2 regions of the Micrococcus sp. 63XJN7_8_ISO-PGPR-S23-253 genome follow, and region 1 is predicted to be linked to the other one. Evidence: predicted binding sites of a transcription regulator. Region 1 holds the regulator's gene; the other holds the start of a gene.
The links. Region 1 encodes LexA, which represses DNA repair genes until DNA is damaged. Its sites were predicted from a motif close to TCGAACANNTGTTCGA; they were not measured.
Positions count from the first base shown of each region.

Region 1 (6,723 bases):
AGCAGCTCGAGGGCGGGGGCGTTCGGGGTCATGGGGTTCCTCTCGGGTGGGGCGGCCGGCGCGATCAGGCGCCGACGGTCAGGAAGGAGGCGGCGATGGCCATGCCGGCCAGCACGAGGACGATCACGATGGCCCACAGCGGCGCCTTCTGTGTGCGCATGGACCAGGCGGCGCCGAGCAGCAGCCCGCCGAGGGCGAGGTACAGGACGGACCAGTAGGGCATCAGAGGGTCTCCAGCCAGTTGCGCAGCAGCTGCAGCCCGGCGTCCCCGGACTTCTCGGGGTGGAACTGCGTGGCGGACAGGGGGCCGTTCTCCACGGCGGCGATGAAGTCCGCGCCGTGGTGCGCCCAGGTGACCTGGGGCGGACGCATGGCGGAGATCGTCTGGTCGAACTCCCACTCGAGCACGCCGTAGGAGTGGACGAAGTAGAACCGCTCGTCCTCGATGCCGGCGAAGAGGGCGCTGCCTTCGGGCGGCCGGACGGTGTTCCAGCCCATGTGGGGCAGGACCTCGGCGGGCAGCTCGGCGACGACACCCGGCCACTCCCCCATGCCCGCGGTGCGCTCGCCGTGCTCGACGCCGGCGTCGAAGAGGATCTGGTGGCCCACGCAGATGCCGAGGACGGGTCGGCCCCCGGCCACGCGGCGGCCGATCCAGCGGGTGCCGCCGACCTCGGTCAGTGCCCGCATCACGGACGCGTACGCCCCGACGCCGGGCACGAGCAGCCCGTCGGCCTCCTGCACGGCCTGCGGATCGCGCGTGAGCTCGACCTCCGCGCCGGCCCGCTCCACGGCACGCAGCGCCGAGTGCACGTTGCCCGAGCCGTAGTCCAGGACGGCGACGCGCGGCCGCACACCGGGGACGGTGGTGGGGCGGGCCATCAGAGGGCGCCCTTGGTGGAGGGCACGCCGGTCATGCGGGGGTCGTCCTCGACGGCGGCGCGCAGGGCGCGGGCGAAGGCCTTGAACTGCGCCTCGACGATGTGGTGCGGATCCCGGCCCCGCACGACGTCCATGTGGAGGCAGATCGCCGCGTGGTACGTGATCGACTCGAACACGTGGCGCGTCATGGAACCGGTGAAGTGCCCGCCGATGCGGTGGTACTGCTGCCCCTCGGGCTCGCCCTCGTGCACGAGGTAGGGCCGGCCGGAGACGTCGACGACGGCGCGCGCCAGCGCCTCGTCCAGCGGCACGGACGCCTCGCCGAAGCGGCGGATGCCGGACTTGTCCCCGAGCGCGGTCTTGAGCACCTCGCCCAGGGTGATGGCGACGTCCTCGACCGTGTGGTGCACGTCGATGTGCGTGTCACCGGTGGCGCGGACCGTCAGATCGATCTGGGAGTGCCGGGACAGCGCGGTGAGCATGTGGTCGTAGAACGGCACGGTGGTGGAGATCTCAGCACGGCCGGTGCCGTCCAGATCCATCTCGACGTACACGTCCGACTCGCTCGTGGTGCGCGTCATGCGCGCACGGCGTCCGGAGATCAGCTCGGCTGCCACGGGTCCTCCTCGGGCTGGGGCCGCACCGGTCCGGGACGGGTGCGGGGGATGCGGGTGCGCGCGGCCGGTGCCGGCGGGCCGGGGCGCCGCGCGCGCTGTCCCCATCCTAGGGAGCCGGGCGGACGCCGCGACTCCGGTGACGCCTCAGGACCGGTGCCCGGTCTCGCCGAGGACCTCCGCGAGAGCAGTGAGGAACGCCGTCGTCTCCGCCTCGGTGCCGGCGGTGACGCGCAGGTGGTGCGGGATGCCGACGTCCCGCACGAGCACGCCTCGGTCGAGCAGGCGGCGCCACACGTCGGAGGCGTCCTCGAGGTGACCGAAGAAGACGAAGTTCGAGTCGGACACCGAGGGCCTCAGTCCCAGGCCGCGCAGGGTGGAGACGATGCGGTCGCGCTGGGCCTTGATGTCCTCCACGGTGCGCAGCAGCGCGTCCACGTGGTCGAGAGCGGCCTCCGCCGTGGCCTGCGTGACCGCGGAGAGGTGGTACGGCAGGCGCACCAGGCGCAGGGCGTCGGTGACGGCGGGGTCCGCGGCCAGGTAGCCCAGGCGCGCGCCAGCCAGGGCGAACGCCTTGGACATGGTGCGCGTGACGATCAGCCGCTCACGGCCGGGCAGGAGCGTGAGGGCGGAGCGGGTGCCGGCGAGGGCGAACTCCGCGTAGGCCTCGTCCACGACGACCATCGCGCCGGGCCCGCCGGCAGCCTCGTTCTCCGCCTGCGCGGCGTACACGGCCTCGATGGTCGCCAGGTCCAGGGCGGTGCCCGTCGGGTTGTTGGGGGAGGCCAGGAAGACGACGTGCGGACGGTGCTCCCGCACCATGGCCGCCGCGTGCTCGGCGCTGAGGCTGTGGTCGTCGGCGCGGCCGCCGTCCACGAACACGGTGTCCGTGCCGCCGGCCAGCAGCGGGTACATGGAGTACGAGGGCAGGAAGCTCAGCAGGGTCCGCCCCGGGCCGCCGAAGGCCTGGAGGATCTGCTGCAGGATCTCGTTGGAGCCGTTGCCGGCCCACACGTGGTCCGCCGTGAGGCCGTGGCCGAGGTAGCCGGCGAGCGCATGTCGCAGCCCCGTGAACTCGCGGTCCGGGTAGCGGTTCAGCCCCCCGGCGACGGCCGCGACCCGCTCGGCGATCGCGGCGGCGACCTCCTCCGGCACCGGGTGCGTGTTCTCGTTGGTGTTGAGCATGTACGGCACGTCCAGCTGGGGGGCGCCGTAGGGGCTCAGGCCGCGGAGGTTCTCGCGCAGGGGCAGAGTGCTGAGGTCGGTCATGGCCGCCAGTCTAGGAACCGTGGAGGGCGAGGCCCGCCGTGCGTCACCGCATGGCCGGGACGAACAGCTCCTCACCCGGGGCGGGGGCCCGGCCCTCGAGCCCGTTGAGCTCGTCGATCGTGGCGATCACCTCGTAGACGTCCGCCTCCGGCGCCACCGTGGTGGCGATGGTCCACAGGCTGTCCCCGGGCATGACCGTGACGGACTGGGTGGCCGGTCCTGCGGTGTCCGCGGACACCGCGGCGGGCGACAGCAGCACACCCAGGAAGAAGGCGGCCGCCAGCGTGGCGGCCACGGCCGCGGCGATCACGGGGATCCCCCGCAGCACGAGGCGGCCGCGGCGGGTCAGACGGATGGTGGCCGGACGCGGCCGCGCGGTCGCGGGCGAGCCGGCGAACTGGGCGGTGGTGAGCGTCATGGTGTCCTCCTCCGGGGCGAGTGCCCTCCAGGCGATCGAACATCTGTTCGAATCCGTTCGAGTACTTTTCTAGCACAGGTGTTCGAGACACGCCACGACGAGATCGAACATATCTTTGAATGAGAGGCGGCTCTCCTCTAGGCTCGAGGCGATGCACGGACGCCCCGGAACGCCCCCGGGGACCGCCAGGACACAGGCAACCAGCGGGGGCGGACACGGTAAGCGTCCGGACGGCAGCCGGACGCCGGAACACGAGGCCGGCCACCATCACCCCCGGGAGAACGGACGGCAGCCATGAGCACCACCGACGATCAGCCGGCGGCGCGCGCGCCGCTCACCGACCGCCAGCGGCGGATCGTGCAGACCATCCGGGACGCGATCGCCGACAACGGCTACCCGCCCTCCATGCGCGAGATCGGCGACGCCGCGGGCCTGGCCTCGCTCTCCTCCGTCACGCACCAGCTCGGCCGTCTCGAGCGACACGGCTACATTCGGCGCGACCCGGGCCGCCCGCGTGCCCTCGAGGTGCTGCGCGACGTGGACGGCACCCCGCTGGGTGAGGCCGCCTCCCCCGCCGCTGCGCCGTCGTCGCAGGTCTCCGCGATCCCCGCGTGGCACACCGGCGCGGACGGGGCGGACAGCGTACCGGTCCCCTGGGTCGGCCGCATCGCGGCGGGCGGCCCCGTCCTGGCCGAGCAGCAGGTCGAGGACGTCATGGCGATCCCGCGCCGCCTCACGGGCGAGGGCGAGCTGTTCATGCTGCGCGTCACGGGCGACTCGATGGTGGACGCCGCGATCTGCGACGGCGACTGGGTGGTGGTGCGCCGGCAGGAGACGGCGGAGAACGGCGACATCGTCGCGGCCCTGCTCGACGACGAGGCCACGGTGAAGACCTTCCGCCGCCGTGACGGGCACACGTGGCTCCTGCCCCAGAACACGGCCTACGAGCCCATCCTCGGCGATCACGCCACCGTGATGGGGCGCGTCGTCACGGTCCTGCGCTCGCTCTGACCCGCTCCCTCCGACCGGGCCGGGCCGACGGTCCGAGGCCGAGCGAGGTCAATCGCCCGAGGCGAGCCGTGCCAGCACCCCGCGGACGACGTCGCCGTCCGTGGTGCGCCAGAAGTCCGGCAGGGCGCTCGTGATGTAGCCGCCGTACCGCTCGGTGGCCAGGCGGGGGTCCAGCACGGCCACGACGCCGCGGTCCGTCACGGAGCGCACGAGGCGCCCGGCGCCCTGGGCCATGCGCACGGCCGCGTGCGTGGCGGAGATCCGCATGAACCCGTTGCCGCCGTGCCGGGCGACGTCCCGGGTGCGGGCCTGGGAGAGCGGGTCGTCCGGCCGCGGGAACGGGATGCGGTCGATCACCACGAGCCGCAGCGAGTTCCCCGGCACGTCCACGCCCTGCCACAGGCTCATGGTGCCGAACAGGGACGTGTCCGGCTCTTCGGCGAACTGGCGTACGAGGGCGGAGAGGGTCGCGTCCCCCTGGCACAGGATCGTGGTCTTCGGCCCGAGCCGACGGCGCATCTCGGCGGCGGCGTCCTCGGCCGCCCGGCGCGAGGAGAACAGGCCGAGGGCCCCGCCCTGCGACGCCCTCAGGAGCGCCTCGAGCTCATCGAGGGACTCGGGCGAGGCCGTCCGGCCGGGCCGGGGCAGGTGCCGGGCCACGTAGAGCACGCCCTGACGCGGGTAGTCGAAGGGGCTGCCGACGTCGAGGGCCTCGAACTTCGGGGCGTCCGGGCCGGCCAGGCCCACGTCGCCGGCCACCGAGTCGAACCGGCGCTCCCCCGAGCCCACGGTGAGCGTGGCGGAGGTGAGCACCGTCGTCGCCTTGCCGAACAGGCCCTCCCGCAGCTTGCCTGCCACCGAGAGCGGGGCCACGTAGAGCTGGGGCGGGTCTGTCTCGTCCCCCGGCTGCCAGCCCACGCCGGGCTCGAAGTGGCCGGGGCGGGTGGCCCACAGCACCTCGGGGAAGTCGGCCTCGGGCCGGGCCGCGAGCATGCGCTCCACCACCTCGAGGACCTCGAGGATCCGCGAGCGCGCCATCTGCCGTCCGCCGTCGGCGTCGGCCTCCTTGTCCTTGTCCTGGCCGAGGTCGGACAGGCACTGGCGCGCGGCCGTGAGGACGCCGGTGAGGGCCTGCTCCTGCACCTCGTCCGGGCCTGCGGCGATCAGGCCGGACGGGGTGTCCGTGAACGCGCGGTCCAGGGCCGCCCCGGCCTCGATCAGGTCCTCCACGGCCACGGTGGTGTGGCGGCGCAGCGAGGTGGCGGCGCCGTGCACGATCGACCCGGACAGCTGCCCGGTGACCGCACCGGTCACCCGGTCCTGGAGCTCGTGGGCCTCGTCCACCACGACGGCCGAGTACGCCGGCAGCACCGCGAGCCCCTCGAAGGCGCTGATGGCGAGCATCGCGTGGTTGGTGACCACGACGTCCGCGTCCGCCGCGTCCGCGCGGGCACGCTCAGAGAAGCACTCCTCGGCCTGGGGGCAGCGGGACGCGCCGAGGCAGTCGACCGCGGACACGGAGACCTGCCGCCACGCGCGGTCGGTGACGGGGACCTCGAGGTCGTCGCGGTCCCCGGTCTCGGTCTGGTCCGCCCACGCCCGCAGGTACATGACCTCCTTGCCCAACAGCGAGGAGGGCCCGGCGGCGCCGTCCGTGGCGGAGCCGATCATCCCGCCGTCGTCGGCGACCGTGAAGAGGGCCTCCTCGCCCTCGTCCCCGGGGTAGCCGCCGTCCACCTTGTGGCGACACAGGTAGTTGGAGCGGCCCTTGACCAGGGCGACGACGGGCTCGCGGGGCAGCTCGTCCTTGAGCGCCTCGACCAGCCGTGGGGCATCCCGCTTCATGATCTGGGCCTGCAGCGCGAGCGTGGCCGTGGCGACGACGACGGGGTCCTCCTGCGTCATCGCGTGCTGGAGGGCGGGGATCAGGTAGGCCAGGGACTTGCCGGTGCCGGTGCCGGCCTGTACGAGCAGGTGACGGCGCGACTCGAGGGCGCGCGCCACTTGCAGCACCATCTCCCGCTGGCCCGCGCGGTGCTGGCCGCCGGTGGCCTGCACCGCGACATCCAGCAGGCGCAGCGCCTCGCGCTCGTGCTCCGTGCGCGGCTGCGCGCCGACCGCCCCGGCTTCCTTCACCCCGTCGCTCACGACGCGTCCGCCTCCACGACGAACTCGGCGAAGTCCGGCGCGATGTCCTCACGGACCAGCACGGACAGGCGGGTGCCGCCCTCCTCGTAGCCCTCGGCGAGGATCTCCGCGTCCGCCGAGTGCAGGCGGGAGACCAGCTCACCCCGGGTGAACGGGACCAGCAGTTCGAGCCGCACGTCCGGCCGCGGGATGGTGGCCGCGATGGCGCGCTCGAGCTCGTCGATGCCCTCGCCGGTGCGCGCGGAGACCACCACGGCGTGGGGCTCCTTGGACCGGATCCGGGCGACGACGGCCGGGTCCGCTGCGTCTGCCTTGTTCAGCACGATGATCTCGGGGATCCGGTGCGCGTCCACCTCCGCGAACACGGAGCGCACCGCGGCG
Region 1 is NZ_CM149673.1:1,605,958-1,612,680, forward strand. Features, by position in the region: gene priA (bifunctional 1-(5-phosphoribosyl)-5-((5-phosphoribosylamino)methylideneamino)imidazole-4-carboxamide isomerase/phosphoribosylanthranilate isomerase PriA) at 1-32, opposite strand, end outside; gene AC0VX4_RS07410 (hypothetical protein) at 65-223, opposite strand; gene hisH (imidazole glycerol phosphate synthase subunit HisH) at 223-882, opposite strand; gene hisB (imidazoleglycerol-phosphate dehydratase HisB) at 882-1,463, opposite strand; gene AC0VX4_RS07425 (histidinol-phosphate transaminase) at 1,644-2,765, opposite strand; gene AC0VX4_RS07430 (LysM peptidoglycan-binding domain-containing protein) at 2,809-3,183, opposite strand; gene lexA (transcriptional repressor LexA) at 3,478-4,194, shown strand; gene AC0VX4_RS07440 (ATP-dependent DNA helicase) at 4,243-6,342, opposite strand; gene hflX (GTPase HflX) at 6,339-6,723, opposite strand, start outside.

Region 2 (6,723 bases), 330 kb from region 1:
CCGGCGGGCGCGCTCGGAGCGCTCGCGGCCCTCGGCGCGGGACTCGTGCTCCTGACCCGGGGGCGGGCGCGCCGGGTCTGACGCACCCGCCCGACGAGGGGGCCGCGGGGCGGTGGACGGGAGACCGTCGGCCGCCCCGCGGTCTGTGCTCAGCCGGCCGGAGCGGATTCGATGGGGCCGGTGCAGCCCCAGGCTGAGGAGTCGACGCTGCAGTCATCGGCGACATTGCGGGTGATGGTGCGCCAGATGTTCGCGGTGACGGGGGCCGAGTCGAGGCTGATAGTGCCCGGGATGAGCACCCACTCGCCCCCGGCCTCCCGGTATTCGCCGATGTAGACGGTGGTGAGGCGGACCGTGTACTGCCCGGTGTCCTCGTACACGTGGCTCGTGGGGGTGGGGACGTTGAACTCCGGCTGGCTCTGGCCTGCGACTGAGGTGGTCTTGGTGGGGGAGCCGTCCCCGTAATCCCAGTGGAAGCTCACCGGCGTGGCGCGGAGTTCGACCTCGACCCCGTTGAGGGTGGTGACGAGCGTGCGCGTCTCGGCATCTGCGTAGAAGTTCGTCTCCGCATTGCGGATCCCGCGTCCGCCGTTGTCCGACCGGATCTCAGGTTCCAGCACGAGGAGCGTGCGGACCTCGTCGATGGAGACGGGCGGGGCGCCGTTGCTGGAGGCCTTGGCCGTCCAACATTTGGGGGCGCCATAGACGGGATTCGCATCAGGTTGACGAGTGTCTGTCGTCTGTGCGCGGATCCATGAGCCTTCGGGGCAGAAGTTCGCCTCTTGCTCTCGGCAGCTCTCGAAATCCGGATTGCCCAGCTGCCCTGAGAAGCATGCACTGACCGTCTTGTGCTCTAGGCGTGGGTCCGGGCGGTCGGCGGTCGCTGAGCCATCAGTTGCAACAACTGAACTCGAGATTGATGAGTGTCTATCTGAGCATCTCTTATTCGCCGCAATGCCCTTTTTATTTATTGAGTAGTGGCTCTTCGAAGAAGTGCACGACTCGATGTCTTGTGCGTGTGAAGGTGTGGCGGCGGCAGTGGCAGGCACGAACATGAGGCTGATTGATAATGCCACTAATGCAATCCAGATGCGCCCCATCAGTTAGATCCGATCGAACCTTCATATGACATCTCGTCAACAATCCAGTGTGAAGATTCGGGGTTGAACGAGACCTCCGCGATCCAAGGCTGCTCGGAGGCCGCTTCCACATCCCCGTTCTCGGGAACAACCCCGCCCTTGGCGTACCCCGTTCCTGTGCCCGTGGTGACAAGGAGTGTCGAAACATACCCGGTTTCGGATCGATGAGTCAGAATCGAATCGATCTGTACCTCAGTACCGGTATACCACCCCCCGTCTTTGTAGATCATTTGCAGGTCGTGCGAGCTGAACTGGCAGAACTCGCAATACTCGCTGTAGAGAGAGTCGAGGAGTTCCGTGTCTCCGGTCTGCTCGGCGTAGTAGTGCGCGTCCCAGAAATAGCGAATCGCCGCCTCGGCGCCCTCCTTGGTCTCTTCCTTCATGGCGGCGGGCATCTCCGGCTTGGGCACGTTCCGCGCGGGACCGTCAGCAGACGCGGGAACGTATTCGCCGGACTCGCTCGTCGTGGCCGTGGGGGATGAGCTGACGCCCGCGGTCTCGCTCGTGCTCGCTGGCGCGGACGTCTCGACGGCGGGCTTGGCGGACGAGGGCGACGTCGTCGACGACTCGGCGGGCTCGGACTGCCCGCCGCAGGCGGTCAGTGCGAGCGCCAAGGCCACGCTGAGCGTGCCGGCCTGGGCGAATCGGTGGCGGCGCAGGGCGCGCCCGGGTGCGGTGAGAGACATTTCCCCTCCAACTGGACGTCCGTCGTGTGTCCGTGCCTCCCGCGCTGATCCCGCAGCGCGGTGCTCGTGGCATGCGAGGCCCGGTTGGTTCGGAGTATACGCAGACGGATTGTGGTCCTGCTCGCATTGTCCACAGGACCGTGCCGGCGCACTTCTTCCGGCCCAAGAGACGATTTTCTCGTGCATGTGCGCCCCAGGGTCGGGTTCGAGGCCCACGGCCAGGACTCGGCCAGCCGGCCTCACGAAAGGGGCGTTCCCGGCCTCGCCCGTCTCGGGGCCATGCGTCCTTAACGTGTCCGGCGGCTACCCTACGTTCGCACCCATCGCATTCGAACACATGTTCGAGTACGATCGGGGGTGCGGCCCCACCTTCCCACTTCTTCCCCGCGTCCGGTCCGCCGGACGGGCCGCGCTCCCATCGCCCGACGGCACCCCGTCGTCGATCCGGTCAGCAGTGCACAGGGAGAGAAGCAGAATGGGAGTCCTCACACAGTCGGTGGCGGTGGAGTGCGGGGCAGACGGCACCCCGCAGGGGCTGCGCTGGAACGGGCGGGACTACGTCCTCGCAGAGCGCCCCGTGCGCTGGTTCGAGCGGCGCCGCTGGTGGGCGGAGGAGGTCCGCGCGGAGAAGGGCCGCGGCGCCGGTCTCGTGGACCACGAGATGTGGCGGCTGCAGGTCCGCCTGGCCCGGGTCGGCGCCGCGCCCCTGCAGACCCTCGACGTCGCCCACCACCTGGACTCCGGCCGGTGGCGGCTCGTGCGCGTCCACGAGCACGCCCAGGACCTGAGGCGGTCGGCATGAGCCGGGCCGCTGCGGCCGGACGCGACGCCGCCCCCTTCGCCCACCTGCACGTCGCCTCCGCGTTCAGCGCCCACTACGGAGTCAGCTGGCCCGAGGACCTCGTGGCCGCCGCCGCGGCCGCGGACATGGACCTGCTGGCCTGCACCGACCGCGACGGGCTCTACGGCATGGCCAAGCACGTGGGCGCCTGCCTGCGCCACGGCATCACCCCGATCGTGGGCGTGGACCTGGCCGTCCGGTGGAGCGAGGACGAGGAGGCCGGCCGCGTGGTCGTGCTCGCCCGAGGAGGCTGTCATGGCTCGGGCTACCGCTCCCTGTGCGAGCTCGTCTCCGCCGCCCACGCCCGCACCACCGGGGGAGCGGCGGGCGGCAGCCCCTGGGCCAGCGTCGCCGAGCTCGCCGCCGCGGCGGCCGGCCGTGTCCCCACCGCCGCCAACCGGGACAACCCGCCCACCCCCGAGCTGTTCGTCCTCCTCGGTCCGGATTCGGACGTCGGCCGCCACCTGGCCCGCCGCCGGTACGCGGCCGGCCTCACCGCCCTGCGCCGCTGGAAGGCGGCCCTGCCCGCAGGCAGCCCCCACGCCGATGTCGTCACCCACCTCTCCGCCCCCGGCCGACGCCTCGACACCGGGCACGCCGTGAAGACCCTCCGCGCCGCCCGCCAGGCCCGCATCCCCGCCGTCCTGACCAACGCCGTGCGCTACGCGGCCCCGGACGGTGCCGCCACCGCGGACGTCCTCGACGCCGTCCGTGCCCTCAGCTCCCTCGACGCCCTCCACGACCTGCAGCCCAACGGGCAGGGCTGGCTCAAGTCCACCGCCGCCATGCACCGCATCGCCCACGAGATCGCCTTCGCCGCCGACGACCGCCCCGCCCCCCTGCTCGAGGCCACCCGCCGCCTCGCCGAGGCCTGCGCGCTCGACCCCGAGACCGACCTCGGCTGGGGCGTGCCCCGCGTCCCGGAGGCCGCCGTCATCGGCATCGACGGCCCCCCGGAGCACGTGCTGCGCGAGCGCACCCGCACCGGCCTCCTCGCCCGCTACCCCCACCTCCACACCGGGGGAGGCCTCCCCGGCACCAGCCAGGCGGCCCGGGACCTGCAGGACCGCGCCGAGCACGAGCTCGGCATCATCACCCGACTCGGCTTCTCCTCCTACTTCCTCACCGTGGCCGCCGTCGTCGACCTCATCGAGGGCATGGGCATCCGCGTGGCCGCCCGCGGCTCCGGCGCCTCCTCCCTCGTCAACCACGCCCTGCGCATCTCCCATGTCGACCCCATGGCCAACGGCCTGATCATGGAGCGCTTCCTCTCCACCGACCGCTCCACCCTCCCGGACATCGACATCGACGTGGAGTCCGCCCGCCGCCATGAGATCTACCACGCCGTCGTCGAACGCTTCGGCGCCGAGCGCACCACCCTCATGAGCATGCAGAACGCCTACCGGGCCCGCGGCGCCGTCCGCGACGCCGGCCTCGCCCTCGGCATGCCCGAACCCGAGGTGGACGCCATCGCCAAGCAGCTCTGGCGCTTCTCCGCCTCGAACTTCCGCGAAGCCCTCCAGCGCATGCCCGAACTCGGCGGCCTCTCCCGCCGCATCGAGTCCGGCCGCGCCGAGGGCGACCGCCAGCTGGACCTGCTCGTCGACCTCACCGAACGCCTCGACCGCCTGCCCCGCCACATCTCCATGCACCCCTGCGGCGTCATCCTCGGCGACGCCACCTTGCTGCACCGCACCCCCGTCCAGCCCTCCGGCATGGGCCTGCCCATGAGCCAGTTCGACAAGCACGACATGGACCCCATGGGCTTCCTCAAACTCGACATCCTCGGCGTGCGCATGCAGTCCGCCATCGCCTACACGATCGCCGAGGTCGAACGCACCACGGGCGAGCGCATCGACCTCGAACAGGTGCCCCTCGACGACCCCGCCACCTACGCGATGATCCGCACCACCCACACCCTCGGCTGCTTCCAGATCGAGTCCCCGGGCCAGCGCGAACTCGTCGGCAAGCTCGCCCCCCGCGAGTTCAACGACCTCACCGTGGACATCTCCCTCTTCCGCCCCGGCCCCATGCAGTCCGACATGGTCCGACCCTTCCTCGAACAGCGGCACGGCTGGGCACCCGCCCACTACCCGCACCCCGACCTGCGGCCCGTCCTCGCCGAGACCCACGGGGTCACCGTCTTCCACGAACAGGTCCTGCGCACCATGGACGTCATGACCGGCTGCGGACTGGCCCGCGCCGACGAGCACCGCCGCCTCCTCGGCGGCCCGCAGGAACACCTCGTCGAAGAGGCCTTCCGCACCGGCGCCCTCGCCCGCGGCTACTCCCTCGACGTCATCGACGAGGTCTGGGCCACCCTCTCCGCCTTCGGCTCCTTCGGCTTCTGCAAGGCCCACGGCGCCGCCTTCGCCGTCCCCACCTACCACTCCGCCTGGCTCAAGACCCACCACCCCGCCGCCTTCATGGCCGCCATCCTCGAACACGACCCCGGCATGTACCCCGCCCGCCTCATGGTCGCCGAGGCCCGCCGCATGGGCATCCCCGTCCTCCCCGTGGACGTCAACGCCTCCTCCCGCCACGTCCACGTCGAATGGGTCCCCGCCCACCCCGAGGTCGACGACGGCGCCCCCGGCCGCTGGGGCATCCGCCTGCCCCTCACCAGCCTCTCCGGACTCAGCGAAGCCGAGACCGACCGCCTCGACGCCGGCCGCCCCTATCGCTCCCTCGCCGACGTCCGCGACCGCGCCCGCCCCACCGCCCGCAACCTCGAACGCCTCGCCCAGCTCGGCGCCCTCGACTGCCTCCTCCCACCCGGCGGCGCCTCCCGCACCGACCTCGTCCACCACCTCGAACTCCAGCACTCCACCACCCGCGGCACCGCCCCCGGCCGCACCGCCCCGCGCTCGCGGTCCGCCCGTCCGCGGCAGGTGGAGGGCCAGCTGGCCCTGGACCTGCCGGACACCGAGCTCACCGCCCTCGCCCCGCTCTTCCCGGAACCGGGCCCGGCCGCCCGGGTCCGCACCGAGCTGGAGCTCACCGCCCTGGACGTCACCGCCCACCTCATGGACTCCCACGCCCCGTACCTGGACGCGCTCGGCGTCACCCGGGCGAAGGACCTGCTCGGGCTGCGCACGCAGTCCCGGGTGCTCGTGGCCGGGGTGCGCGTGGCCACCCAGACCCCGCCCATGCGCAGCGGCAAGCGGGTGGTGTTCCTCTCCGTGGACGACGGCACCGGCTGCGTGGACGCCTCCTTCTTCACCGAGGCCCAGCACGCCTCCGGGGAGATGCTCTTCTCCGCCCGCCTCCTGCTGATCGAGGGCACCGTCCGGCGCACCGGCGACCGGGCCGTGTCCGTCCAGGCCGTGCGCGCCTGGGACCTGCACCGACCCGAGACGCTCCCGGACCCCGACTACCTGGACGCCACTCGGCAGCAGTGGCGGGACTGGCTCGCGGCAGACCGCCGTGCCGCCGCCGCGCGCCGCAGCGGCCGGGCGGGCACCGGGGCGCAGTCCCTGCCGGACATCCCGCACCACGGCACGGGCGGCTGGCCCGTGAAGGTGCGCACCGACGTCGGGCCGGCCGGCGGGGCCCGCCCCGGCCGCACGGCACCCGATCGGCCCGCGCCGGAGCACACCCCGATCCCGGTGCCCCACCCGGAGACGTGGGAGCTGCTGCCCACCCCGGACAGATGAGACCGTCCGCCTCCGTGCCCCGCCGTCCGACCGCGCCCCTAGAATGGGACGCGGCCGACGGTGGCCCCCGTACGCCACCGATCCCGAAGCCAGACCTCGAAGGAGCACCGTGTCGGAGCCGAAGAACATCCTGCTGACCGTGGACGGAGAGCTGCGGGAGGTGACGCACGGCACCACCGGCCTCGACCTCTTCCGCGAGAAGCCGACCACCGCCGTCATGCGGGTGGACGGCCTGCTCTGGGACCTGGCCCGCGAGATCCCCGCCGGCGCGTCCGTCGAGTCGGTGGACATCACGGAGCCCGAGGGCCTCGAGGTGCTGCGGCACTCCACCGCCCACGTGATGGCCCAGGCCGTGCAGCAGCTGCGCCCGGGCGCCAAGCTCGGCGTCGGCCCGTACATCA
Region 2 is NZ_CM149673.1:1,277,822-1,284,544, reverse strand. Features, by position in the region: gene AC0VX4_RS05900 (hypothetical protein) at 1-81, shown strand, start outside; gene AC0VX4_RS05895 (PKD domain-containing protein) at 150-620, opposite strand; gene AC0VX4_RS05890 (DUF6318 family protein) at 1,100-1,825, opposite strand; gene AC0VX4_RS05885 (DUF6504 family protein) at 2,301-2,627, shown strand; gene AC0VX4_RS05880 (DNA polymerase III subunit alpha) at 2,624-6,322, shown strand; gene thrS (threonine--tRNA ligase) at 6,432-6,723, shown strand, end outside.
Region 2: AC0VX4_RS05885 (DUF6504 family protein) is a predicted target of LexA. The motif match lies at 2,155-2,170, and genes of this name have one in related genera.